Regions from separate parts of the Bacillus sp. WC2503 genome, predicted to be linked through region 2. Evidence: riboswitches for the same ligand, from Rfam matches in the RefSeq annotation. Region 2 holds a riboswitch; each other region holds the start of a gene.
What was found. Region 2 has a riboswitch for S-adenosylmethionine ahead of ACUN26_RS24945 (ABC transporter permease). Riboswitches for the same ligand answer to the same signal wherever they lie in the genome.
Positions count from the first base shown of each region.

Region 1: another riboswitch for S-adenosylmethionine. It lies ahead of ACUN26_RS17895 (bifunctional homocysteine S-methyltransferase/methylenetetrahydrofolate reductase); the one in region 2 lies ahead of ACUN26_RS24945 (ABC transporter permease).
Region 3: another riboswitch for S-adenosylmethionine. It lies ahead of ACUN26_RS09975 (ECF-type riboflavin transporter substrate-binding protein); the one in region 2 lies ahead of ACUN26_RS24945 (ABC transporter permease).

Region 1 is NZ_JBQYMD010000001.1:3,491,145-3,495,717, reverse strand. It holds gene ACUN26_RS17910 (hypothetical protein) at 1-70, shown strand, start outside; gene metC (cystathionine beta-lyase) at 440-1,603, opposite strand; gene metI (cystathionine gamma-synthase/O-acetylhomoserine thiolyase) at 1,600-2,712, opposite strand; SAM riboswitch class I at 2,808-2,917, opposite strand; SAM riboswitch class I at 3,120-3,229, shown strand; gene ACUN26_RS17895 (bifunctional homocysteine S-methyltransferase/methylenetetrahydrofolate reductase) at 3,300-4,573, shown strand, end outside.
Region 2 is NZ_JBQYMD010000001.1:4,814,909-4,819,481, forward strand. It holds gene ACUN26_RS24935 (hypothetical protein) at 100-603, shown strand; gene ACUN26_RS24940 (DUF3951 domain-containing protein) at 620-835, opposite strand; SAM riboswitch class I at 1,009-1,114, shown strand; gene ACUN26_RS24945 (ABC transporter permease) at 1,251-2,168, shown strand; gene ACUN26_RS24950 (ABC transporter permease) at 2,186-3,190, shown strand; gene ACUN26_RS24955 (ABC transporter ATP-binding protein) at 3,147-4,157, shown strand; gene ACUN26_RS24960 (ABC transporter ATP-binding protein) at 4,154-4,573, shown strand, end outside.
Region 3 is NZ_JBQYMD010000001.1:1,955,702-1,960,274, forward strand. It holds gene ACUN26_RS09965 (macrolide family glycosyltransferase) at 1-1,106, shown strand, start outside; gene ACUN26_RS09970 (aspartate/glutamate racemase family protein) at 1,156-1,839, opposite strand; SAM riboswitch class I at 1,991-2,106, shown strand; gene ACUN26_RS09975 (ECF-type riboflavin transporter substrate-binding protein) at 2,246-2,794, shown strand; gene ACUN26_RS09980 (ABC transporter ATP-binding protein) at 2,805-4,505, shown strand; gene ACUN26_RS09985 (energy-coupling factor transporter transmembrane component T family protein) at 4,498-4,573, shown strand, end outside.

The DNA of each region.
Region 1 (4,573 bases), 1.3 Mb from region 2:
TAAAAAGCAGCAACTTGAAAAATTGCGTGCGGAGTATTTGAAAAAGAAGCAAAAACAAACAGATAAATAATATGTTTTGTTTGTCTGATTGTTTTGTATTCGGTGTAAACAAAAGGAAATAGGTAAGTTATTCATCGTTCAAATATATACAGGCTATTTTTTCAAACATCTTTCTTAATGAACTAACGCATGCGTTAGTTCATTAAGAATAAATAAAAAAGTCGATTCCTTGAGAGGGGAATCGGCTTTTTTTAATAAGTGATATTTCCTTAGCGTTGTAAATCCGCATTTTCCTGACGCTACCCCTCATTAGACTAACGAGGAGGATGGTTGAAGAAGACAAAAAAATTTGAGTACAAAAAGAAAAAACACTAAAAAGAATATACTAAACCGCATAAAAAGAAGATATGAGAACTTAATCTCATATCTTCTTTTCTCTCTACGCATTTACAGGTTCTTCTACATAAGAGAGGGCATTTTCAAAATCGGATATTAAATCGTTAACATTTTCAAGACCGACTGATAAGCGAAGTAATGAATTAGAGATACCTCTTTCATCACGAGCTTTTTGCGACAGTGCGGCGTGGGACATTTTAGCTGGGTAGGAAAGAATCGATTCGACAGCTCCTAAACTCACTGCAAAAACAGGTAATTTTACTTTTGATAAAAATTGGCGGAGTGCATCTTCTGACTGCAAAGTAAACGATAAGACCGCTCCAGCTGACGTTGCTTGAGATTGTTGAATATTAAATCCAAGATGTGTTTGTAATCCCGGATAATAGACATTTTGTACTTTAGCATGCTCTTGTAAATAGTGTGCAATTTTATTGGCATTTGCAGCTGAGTGCTCAAGACGTACATGTAATGTTTTTAGACCGCGAAGTACGAGAGAACAATCTTGAGGTCCTAAAATAGCGCCAAATGCATTTTGTAAAAATCCAAGCTTTTGAGCGAGTTCGGCATCTTTTACGACCGTTAATCCGGCAGTAACATCACTGTGACCAGCAATAAATTTTGTAGCACTATGAAGAACGACATCGGCGCCAAGATCAAGTGGCTTCTGGAATAATGGTGTCAAAAAAGTATTATCAACAAATGTAAGAGCACCAATAGATTTTGCGAGTTTAGAAACCTCGCGAATATCTGTTACTTTTAAAAGTGGGTTAGATGGTGTTTCTACATAAAAGAGTTTCGTATTCGATTTAATATTTTGCTTTATTTCTTCTAAATTGGTCATATCAACAAATGTATGTGAAACACCGTAACGGGAGAGTACTTCAGTTATAATTCGATAAGTGCCTCCGTATACGTCTTCTGAAATGAGAACGTGATCGCCTTGTGAAAGAAGGAGAAAAGCAGTAGAAATCGCTGCAATGCCTGAGGCAAAGGCGAATCCTTTTGTTCCGCCTTCTAATAAAGCAATGATATCTTCCAGAGCTTCACGAGTTGGATTTCCAGATCGGCTATAGTCGTATTTGCCAAAAGTATCTACATCAAACTGGTGAAATGTTGATGTGTTATAAATGGGAACGTTAACAGCTCCTGTTTGTGCATCGTGTTTATATTGGTTGTGTAGTAAGAGTGTATCTATAGAATAACTCATATTCTCACACCTTCTTTTACAAGTTTAATGGCTTGATTTAAGTCTTGAATTAAATCATTACTGTTTTCAATGCCGACGGAGAATCGAAGAAGACGATTACATACACCGTTCGCCGTTCTGATTTCTTCTGGAATATCAGCATGTGTTTGCGTTGCTGGATAAGTCATTAAACTTTCTACACCACCAAGACTTTCGGCAAATGTGATTAAGGATAAAGATTGTAAGAATGGATTAATCCAAGCTTCATCTTTAAGTCGGAATGAAATCATACCGCCTCTCCCTGGATAAAAGACATCTGTCACACCATCCTCATCATTTAAATAAGCAACAACTGCTTTCGCATTTTCTTCATGTTGTTTCATGCGAAGCGCTAAAGTTTTCATACCACGAATTAATAGCCATGAGTCAAATGGGCTTAAGACAGCACCGGAGGCATTATGATAATGAGCGATTTCCTCACAAAGTTCCTTTCCTTTTGCAACGACAAGTCCGCTTAATACATCATTATGCCCACCTAAATATTTCGTTGCACTATGAAGTACGATGTCAGCACCTTCTGTTAATGGCTGCTGTATATAAGGCGTGTAGAATGTATTGTCTACGATAAGAAGTAGTCTGTGTCTTTTCGCTACAGTTGCGACAGCGGCAATATCAGTAACTTGCATTAATGGATTAGTCGGAGTTTCTATGAAAATAGCCTTCGTTTCAGTTGTGATAGCTTGCTCAATCTGTTTAATAGATTGTGTATTTACGTATCTACATCGAACATTCCACTTTTTTTCGTGTTCGGAAAATAAGCGATACGTTCCCCCGTATAAATCTTCGGATACAATAAGTTCATCTCCAGAACGGAATAATGAAAGGACGAGGAGAACAGCTGCCATACCTGAACTACAGGCATAACCTTGTTGGCCATATTCTAAGTCTGCGATTGCCTGTTCTAAAAGACCACGAGTTGGATTTCCAGTTCGTGAATAGTCAAAGCCGGTAGATTTACCAAGTCCTTCGTGACGATAAGCGGTTGAGAAATAAACGGGTGGATTAACAGTTCCTGTTGTAGTTTCGCTACGATTTCCGATTTGTGCTAGTTTTGTTTCGATAGTTGACATGTAAAAATTCCTCCTTTTTAAATTGAACCAGTAGTTGAATATAAAATAAAAAAAAGCCTTCTAAGAAGAAGGCTTTCGGATTGAATAGAGTCTTCTTCTCATCTGTCAAATCTTTCACAATTTGCTGGAATTAGCACCTTATTAACAAATGTTAATGGTTGCTGAGGCGTCATAGGGCCAGTCCCTCTACCTCTCTAGATAAGAATGTTCGTATGAAATTTTTATTATGTTTTTAACTTTACAGCAAAAGTTAATTGAATTGCAACTTTATTTTAAATAATTTTTATTTTTCCGCAAGTGTCATTGACTTTTATATTTGTGCATGCTAAATTTATAAAAAATTAACAAACATTGTTAAAAGGGGAACGCATTTCCTTTTAGCTACATAAATAAAATAATAAAGACAACTCTTATTGAGAGCGGTGGAGGGAAAGGCCCTGTGAAACCCGGCAACCTTCAAACGAAATGTTTGAAACGGTGCTAATACCTGCAAAACGAATGTTTTGCATAATAAGAGGCGGAACAATTATGTCCCCCTCTTCAAAGTGAAGAGGGGGTTTTTATATTGATAGAAATGAGGGAGATTCGTGAAATTACTAGATTTATTATCAAAAGGAATTGTAATAGGTGATGGTGCGGTTGGAACGTTATTACATTCACATGGTTTGCAAAGTAGTTTTGAAGAATTGAATGTATCTGATCCAGACCTAATTATATCGATTCATAAACAATATGTAGCTGCTGGTGCAGATGTGATTCAAACAAATACGTATGGAGCAAATGAGGCGAAATTACGTATGTATGGCTTAGAAAATCAAGTTGTTCAAATTAATAAAGCGGCAGTGAAGCTTGCGAAAGCATCTGTTACAAACAGAAATGCAATTTTAGGAACAATCGGTGGTATGAAACATATCGGAGCTGTCACAACGACTGATATGGAGCGAGAATTTATGCTACTTGAACAGGCAGGTGCTTTACTAGAAGAACAGGTTGATGGATTACTATTAGAAACTTTTTACGATGAATTTGAATTACTTCATGCCGTTAAAGTATTGCGTAAGCAAACGAATATTCCGATTGTTGCTCAAGTAGCGTTACATGAAGCAGGTACGACTCAAAATGGAAATGATGTCAATGAAATATTAAAACAGCTTATAGATTACGGTGCAAATGTTGTTGGATTGAACTGTCAACTAGGGCCACTTCATATGACGGAAGCTTTCAAAATGATATCGATTCCGCAGAATGGCTATTTATCAGCATACCCAAATGCAGGTCTCCCAAATTATGTGGAGGGACGTTACGTATATGAGGGAAGCCCAGCTTATTTCGAAGCGATGACACCGAAATTTATTGAGCAAGGTATTCGGTTATTGGGTGGTTGTTGTGGTACGACTCCAGAACATATTCAAAGTATGAAGCGCGCTGTTGCGAATGTTACACCTGTAATAGAAAAAGACACAATTCAAAGACCGAAAGTAGTTCATACACACGAGAAGCGTTCGAAGGCACAGGTTACTCTTGCGGAAAAGGCAAAAAAACAAACGACAGTTGTAGTGGAATTAGATCCGCCGAAAACGTTAGATACACAGCGTTTTTTTGAAGGAGCAAGAGCGTTAAAAAGAGCGGGAGCAGACGCTATTACTCTAGCAGATAATTCATTAGCATCGCCTCGTGTTTCGAATATGGCAATGGGCGCACTATTAACGAAGCACGATATTCCAGTATTGACACATTTAACGTGTAGAGACCATAACGTCATTGGACTACAATCTCATTTACTAGGTTTATCAGCGTTAGGTATGGAGGAAGTATTAGCTTTAACTGGTGATCCAGCGCGCGTTGGTGATTTTCCGGGAGC
Region 2 (4,573 bases):
CCTCTTAAGTGTAAAAAGTAGGGCGTTCTCGGTATAATAACAAGTGGAGATAAAAGAAACTATAGATAGAAGTAGATGTAGATAAAAGGAGAAAAAGAGATGAAGAAGGTTTTGGGTATTGCTGTAATGGGAAGTATGATTCTTCTAGCGGGATGTAATGGAAATAAAGATACGAAAGAACCGAAAGAGAAGGTAGAGCAATCTACAGAACAAACAGAAGAAATGAAAGAATACAGCGCAGTACATGAAAAATATGATATAAAAATGAATAAAGAAATCAATAAAGCACTGCAGTTATTTGAAGTGGCAAAGGAAAAGGGCGGTAAGGAAATAACGAATGCTGCATATAAAGAAGATGTGCAAAAAGTAACAACGAGCATGTTAGAAGATATTGATAATATACGTAAAGAAATTCATGTTCCGAAGTCGAAAGAGCAAGAACATGAGGTATATGTTGGTTTCTTGAATGAATCGGAACAAGCGATGAAAAAATTACAGAAGTTAGCTAAAGAAGAAGATTCATCATTAATTCGTGATATAGAAATTAATTTTGCAACAGCATCGACATACTATAAACGTTTTCAAACAGAAACGAAAAAATAACCTTGCACATGCAAGGTTATTTTTTCTTCTTACCATCACCATCTTCATCTTCGTATACTAACACTTTCTGCTCTTCGTGAAATTCGGAAATAGTTTGTCCGGTAATATTATCGAAGGGTGTGTAAAAAGAAGTAACGCTTTTCTTTTTAATGAAAAGTTTATAAAATCCAATGATAACAAGTATAACAATTGTTAATGGCAGTCCTATAGTTGCTAGAAGTAAGGGATCCATCATATAGCTCCTTTAATATCATTTCTTTATATTATAAACAAAAAACTGCGATTTAGATAAATAACCTCATCGAAAACTGATTTTTCTAAACATATCCAATTTGATTGACTTTTCATTTTTTCAGAATTATAATTCGAAATATACAATTTGAACCAAATAATAATATAGCAATTTACTTATCCAGAGAGGTAGAGGGACTGGCCCTATGACACCTCAGCAGCGGGTTCTGTAATAGGAACACCGTGCTAATTCCAGCAAGCAAGTCTTGAAAGATAAGTGATGGGCCTTTGTTTATTAAGCCTTGATCTTATTTTTTAAGATCAAGGTTTTTTGTATTCTAAAAAGAGAAAAGGGAGTAATGGAAAAAGTACGTTCATAAAACAAAGTAAATTTATGTGTTTAGGGGGTTATTGAAGTGTATGTAATTAAAAAATTATCGGTTATGGTGTTCACACTATGGGTTATTACGACAGTAACATTTCTAATTATGCATATCATTCCGGGAGATCCATTTTCATCAGATGCAAAAATCTTTCCTGAAGAAGTGATTCAAAACATGAGAGCGAAGTATCACCTTGATGAACCGTTGTGGAATCAATATGTTGCTTATTTAGACGGTGTAGTTCATTTTGATTTTGGTGAATCTGTTCAATCAACCGGGCAAGGTGTATCAGAAATTATAACAACTGGCTTTGGTCCATCAGCAATTATTGGTCTACAAGCACTTGTTATTTCATTGTTAGTCGGAATTGCTGCAGGTACATTTGCTGCTCTATATCATGGGAAAGTAATTGACTATAGTGTGAGTTTGCTCGCAATTCTCGGTATTTCTATTCCAAGTTTTATTTTAGCACCACTATTTATACAAGTATTCGCTATTCAATTTGAGCTTTTACCAGTAGCGTCTTGGGGAACATTCGAACATACCGTATTACCATCTTTCGCATTGGCGTTAGGTCCAATTGCGGTTATTACAAGGTTTGTTCGTTCTAATATGATCGAAGTATTGCAGAGTGATTATATTAAGCTAGCAAGAGCGAAAGGCATACCAATTAAGAAGATTATTATAAGACATGCTCTTCCAAATGCGATTGTTCCAGTACTGACATTTGTTGGACCATTAATGGCTGGACTTTTAACAGGGACTTTCGTTATTGAAAAAATCTTTTCAATTCCTGGCCTAGGAAAATATTTTGTAGATAGTATTTTTAACCGAGACTATCCGGTGATTATGGGAACAACAATTTTCTATAGTGCATTATTAATTACTTGTATTTTCATTACAGATATTATTCACCGCATTGTTGATCCACGTATTCGTTCTATTACATAAGGAGGGGGGATATTTAAATGGGAGCTTATGAAATTAATGAACAGTTATTAACGAAAGAAGAGAAAAAAGAATTAACGATAAATAAAAATCAGCAAACGATTAGCAGAAAGAAAGAAGTGTTTCGTAAGTTTATATCGAATCCAATCGCAGTTTTAGGAACAGTGACGTTATTGCTAATTATTGTTTTCTCGCTTATTGGCGAAAGTTTAACGCCATTTACTGCGAGTGAACAAGTAAAAGAGGCAACAAATTTACCGCCGAGTAGTGAACATTGGTTTGGAACAGATGATCTAGGGAGAGATATTTGGGCACGTACTTGGGCTGGTGGGAAGATTTCACTAACAGTTGGATTAGTAGCAGCTGCCCTCGATATAGGGCTTGGTGTACTAATTGGTGGATTTAGTGGATATGTGAGAGGGCGTAATTGCCTTGGAACGTTAATTGATGAGTGGATTATAAGAGGAATTGAAGTATTATACGGCATCCCATATTTATTAATTGTTATTTTACTATTAATTGTTATGAAACCAGGTCTTTTCACCATTATTATCGCCCTTGCATTAACGGGATGGATTGGAATGGCTCGTCTCATTCGAGCACAAGTATTGTCTTTAAAACAACGAGAGTTTGTTATTGCAGCAGAGCGATTAGGTACATCACATATAAAAATTATATATGGGCATTTAATTCCGAATTTAACAGGGATTATTATCGTCAATTTATCATTTACAATTCCAGCAGCTATTTTTTCAGAATCATTTTTAAGCTTTATAGGACTTGGGGTACAATCACCAGCGGCAAGTTGGGGGACGATGACGAATGATGCACTCGGGACATTATTGAGCGGAGAATGGTGGCAGCTATTTTTCCCGGCAATCATGATTGCACTCATTATGTTCGCATTTAATGCAATTGGTGATGGTTTGCAAGATGCAATTGATCCAAAAATCGTAAAACGGAATCGAAAGGAGAAAAAACATGGGACAGCTCTTATCTTTAGAAAACGTAACGTTAGCCGTTGAAAAAGAGAATAGTAAGCAAGCAATTGTGAAACATGTTTCCTTTTCTATTAACGAAGGTGAAATAGTTGCACTTGTAGGAGAAAGTGGTTCAGGAAAAAGTGTTACAGCACAATCCATTATCGGCTTGAATCAAGAATCAATTCATATCGATGATGGAAATGTATCTTTCCAATCAAAGGAATTAACGAATTTACAAGAATTAGAATGGAATCAAATTCGCGGAAAAGATATTTCCTTTATATTTCAAGATCCGCTTTCATCTTTAAACCCAACGATGAAGGTAGGCAAACAAATTACAGAAGTAATTTTGCAACATGGGAAAAAATCGAAAAGAGAAGCAAAGGGAATTGCGATTAACTTGCTAAATGATTTAGGGATACATGAAGCAGAGAAACGCTTTGAGCAATACCCACATCAATTAAGTGGGGGGATGAGGCAACGTATTTGCTTAGCAATTGCATTCGCTTGTCATCCAAAGCTTGTAATTGCAGACGAGCCGACAACAGCGTTAGATGTAACGATTCAGAAACAAATTATGGGGCTATTAAAAGAAAGGAAAGAAAAACAAAATACGAGTATTTTATTAATTACACATGATTTGGCACTTGTGCGTGAAGTAGCTGATCGAGTAGTTGTTATGTACGGGGGACGTGTCGTTGAAAAAGGAACGATACAGGAGGTAATAGGTTCTCCTAAACATCCATATACGAAAAGCTTATTACAAGCAATTCCGAATATGGATGATTCCGAAAAGGTATTACGTGCTATAGAAGGAACGACACCTTCCATTGAAACATTAAATAGCTTTGGTTGTCCTTTTGTAAATCGTTGCCCAGTAGCGATAAAAGAATGTATTCATCGTTTCCCAGAGAGAACAACATATTCTAAGGCGCATAGTTCACATTGTTGGCAGCATGTTCTAGAGCATAATAAAGCGAAATCAAAAGAGAAGGTGAATGCCTCATGACGACAGATTTAATTACTGTAAAGCAAGTAACGAAAATATATGGAAGTAAAAGTAAAGAAATCACAGCGTTAAAAGACATATCACTTTCTATCCCGAAAGGAACAACACTTGGCATTATTGGTGAAAGTGGTTCAGGAAAAACAACACTTGGAAAGCTCATAGCGGGGATTGAGAGTCCAACGTCTGGTGAAATTAATTATAACGGTCAAGTTGTTCACACGCTGAAGTCAGCTCATAAGCGAGATTTTTTACAGAAAGTACAGTTCATTTTTCAAGATTCTACAGCTGCATTAAATCCGCGCTGGAAAGTACGCGATAGCGTAACGGAAGGTTATATTTCATTCGGTTTAGGTGATAAAGGGCTGAAGGATAAAGTAGCAGGTGATGCGCTAGAGCGTGTTGGATTAGATAGAAGA
Region 3 (4,573 bases), 2.9 Mb from region 2:
TTACTGAAAGAGGAGATAAGGTACACTATATTACAACGGAAAACTTTAAGGAAAGGCTTGAAGTTTTGGGAGCTATTGTACATACTCATCCGGATTTATTAAAGGAGATTTCTATTGATAATGAAACTTCCTATGGATTAACAACTTTCTTTCATGTACATGTTCAAACTTCTTTATATATATTAGAAATTACGAAAGAATTATGTAAAAGCATAAATTTTGATTTCGTAGTTTATGATATATTTGGTGCCGGAGAGTTAGTAAAGGAATATTTACAAGTTCCAGGCATAGTTTCCTCTCCTATATTTTTAATTCCACCAGAAGTATTGGAAACCTTGCCTTTTCATCCAAATGCAGAAAAACAATTCCAACCCGATGAACTCTCTGAAAAATTACTGTATCAAATGGAACATGAATTTGGAGTAAAGCCCAAAAATCATCTTCAATTTATGCAAAATAAGGGAGACATTAGTCTCGTGTATACAAGTCGTTATTTTCAACCTAATAGCGATTCGTTCGGAGAAAAGAATGTTTTTATTGGGCCGAGTATGATAAAGCGCAAAACAAATATAAAGTTTCCACTTGAATTGCTTTCAAAAAAGAAAGTTATTTATATTTCAATGGGAACACTTCTTGAAGGGCTCGAACCATTCTTTAATACTTGTATTGATGCTTTTTCAAATTTCGAAGGGATTGTAGTAATGGCGATCGGTGATAGAAATGATATTTCAAAAATTAAGCAAGCTCCAGACAATTTTATTATATCCCCTTACGTACCTCAATCAGAAATATTAAGTGAAGCAAATGTTTTTATTACACATGGTGGAATGAATAGTGTACACGATGCAATTCATTACAATGTCCCATTTGTGATAATACCGCATGATAAAGATCAACCAATGATAGCGCAAAGATTAACTGAACTTGAGGCAGCACATAGATTATTGAAAGAGCATGTTAATGTGCAAACTTTAAAAGAGGCGGTAACAGACGTTCTTTCAAATGAAAAGTATAAACATGGCATTCGAAAACTGAATGAAAGTTTTTTAGGGTGTGGTGGTTCCAAAAGAGCCATTGCAGTTATTGATGCTCTTTTAAATAAATAGTTCGGACAATATACAAGCATAGAGGCTCTACCTTTATGCTTGTATATTATTATCCAGCAAATTGTACAGCAGTATTTGCATGTAAAAAAGCAGTATCAAAAACAGGAACAGTAAGGTCATTTTGGGAAATAAGTAATGGTATTTCAGTACAGCCTAGTAATATACCTTCCGCACCGTTTTGAATTAATGAATTGGTAATTTGTATTAGTTTCTCTCTTGAAGTTTCTGAAATAATGCCTCTACTTAATTCGTTTAATATGACGTGATGGATAAAAGTTCTTTCTTCGTCATTTGGGATAATTGTCTCAATGTTATATTTTGCTAGTCGTGATGTATAAAAATCTTGTTCCATCGTTTGTTTCGTTCCTAATAGTCCGATACGTTTTATATTCTGTTCTACCATTTCTTTAGCACTTACATCACCGATATGAAGAAGTGGAATTGATATTGCTTGTTCTACTTCCTCAGCAAATAAATGGACTGTATTTGAACACATTAATAAACATTCCGCCCCGGACTTTTCAACCTTTTTAGCAACTGTGACTAATTCGTTTTTTACTTCTTCATATTGATGGTTTTGTAATAAAGTAGTTACTTCTCCAAAATCCATACTATATAAAACGAGCTTCGCATTTTGATCGTATTGAGAGAGTGTTAGCGTATTAATATGTTTATAGTATAGTGATGTAGATTCCCAGCTTAACCCACCAATTAAACCAATTACTTTCATCATACATTCCCCCTTGTAACAATTTCGAATCCATTATTTCATAATTCCGATAAGAATACAATGATTTAAATACACTATTTAATAAAAAATAAAAATAATTAGAAAAGTGTTGAAATTTATCTTTCTTAGTGCCATAATACGAATTACAAATTAATACTTATCCAGAGAGGTGGAGGGAACGGCCCTAAGAAACCTCAGCAACCCCTATGTGCATTCATAGGAAGGTGCTAATTCCGCAGAGGACACGATGTGTTTTTTGAAAGATAAGAGGATTCTTGCACGTGAAAGAAAATGACCTCTTATGTAAGAGGTCATTTTTTGTTGTATAGAAAGGGAGTGTCGATGCATAATTCATTATTAAAATAAATATAGAGTAATGAAAGCTGACTAATTTGAGAGGAGAATTGAAATGAACAAATTATCAACAAAGTTAGTAGTAGCAATCGGAATCGGAGCAGCTTTATATGGGATATTAGGACTTTGGGGATTTACTATTGCACCAAATACATTTATTAAACCTGGATTAGCTATATTAACCATTTTTGGAGCGTTATTTGGTCCAGTAGCAGGACTGTTAATAGGACTTATCGGTCATACCGTAACAGATACGATCTCTGGTGGGGGGATTTGGTGGGGCTGGGTTCTGAGCTCAGGAATTATTGGTTTTGCGATGGGGCTCATTCAAAAAAGAGGTGGGTTTAATGTGAAAAATGGGTCGTTTAGTAAGGGAGATATTTCTTATTTAGCAATTACTGGTTTAGTAGGTATTGTCATTGCTATTATATTTGCTGGGGTATTCGATATTATCGTGATGGGAGAACCGTTTGACAAAATTGTTATACAAGTATTAGGGGCAACCATTGCTGATGTTATTGTTTTCTTAGTTCTTGGATTACCGATTACAATTGGCCTAGCAAAATCGAATAAAAAACATACACATTTAAAAATTGAAAAGTAGGGATGTTAACATGCAACCAATTATTTCGTTTGAAGAATTCAGCTTTCAATATAAGCATGCTGCGCAGCCTACTTTGAAAGATATTACATTTCATATCAACCCTGGAGAAAAAGTACTAATTGCTGGACGAAGCGGTTCTGGGAAGTCGACATTAGCTCATTGTATTAATGGGCTAATCCCATTTTCGTATGAAGGGATTAGTACTGGTAACGTATTAATTGCTGGTAAAGACCCGAGGAAAGGCAGTATTTTTGAACAGAGTAAGCATATAGGAACAATATTACAAGATCAAGATGCTCAGTTTATTGGCCTTACAGTAGAAGAAGATGTCGCTTTTTATTTAGAAAATGAATGTGTAAATCAAGATGATATGAAAAAGAGTGTTGCAGACTCATTAACAAAGGTAAAGATGCATACTTTTCGTAAACAAAGTCCGCATGAATTATCAGGAGGACAAAAACAAACGGTTTCTCTTGCAGGTCTCTTAACAACAAATGCGGATATATTATTGTTCGATGAACCTTTAGCAAACTTAGATCCGCTAAGCGCCATACATACGATAGAACTTATGAAAGATATACATGCACAAACTAATAAAACAATTGTAATTATTGAACATCGAATAGAAGAAATATTAAAATTGGATTTAGATAAAATGATTTTAATTGATGAAGGTAAAGTCATTACGGTAGGGACTCCGGAAGAAATATTAGCATCAAATATATTGCCTCGTATTGGCTTAAGGGAGCCGATTTATATTGAAGCATTAAAGAGATTACATTTTGATAGTAATAATGCTGTAATATATCCACTGGAAAAAATTCAAAAGGAAAAAATTAGTGGCGTTTTAAAAGAATGGATGCAGAAGCAAGTTTTTTTAAAAGATGCTACTAAAAATAAAGAATTATTAAGAGTAGAGAATTTATCATTTTCCTATCCTAATAGACAAAGAGTATTGAAAAATATAAATTTTTCGATAAGTAAAGGAGAACTTATCGCTCTTTTAGGACACAATGGAGCTGGAAAATCAACATTAGCTCACAGTCTTATTGGTATAAATAAAACAAGTAATGCAGGGATTTTATTAGATGGAGAAAATATTAGTTCTTGGTCTATTCGTAAGCGTGGGGAGATGATCTCTTATGTGATGCAAAATCCAAATCATATGATTACACAACCTACTGTTTTAGAAGAGGTTTCATTCACATTAAAATTAAAAAAGTTTTCTAAGGAAGAAGTTAACTATAGAGCTGAAGAATCATTAAAAATCTGTGGTTTATATCCATTTCGTAATTGGCCAATTCAGGCATTAAGCTATGGGCAGAAAAAGAGATTAACTATCGCATCTGTATTAACAACAAATCCTAAACTTATCATATTAGATGAACCGACGGCTGGACAAGATTATTATCATTATAAACAGTTTATGTCATTTATTAGAAACCTGGCTAAAAAGGGAATATCCTTTATTTTCATAACACACGATATGAATCTAGCATTAGAATATGCAGACCGAGCGGTAGTTCTACATGAGGGAGAAATCATTGCGGATAATACTGCAACTACTGTATTAGGACATAAAGAAACGTTACAAAGAGCCAATCTAAGAGAGAGTTCTTTATTCGAGCTTGTTACATTTAGTGAAATTTCATGTCCAGAAAAGTTTATGGAACTTTATTGCGATGTTAGTAGGAGGGAGGAAAATGCATAATACGTATTTTCGTCGTATGGATGGGGCTGTGAAATTAGTTTTGTTTATATTTTGTATGACGCTTACTT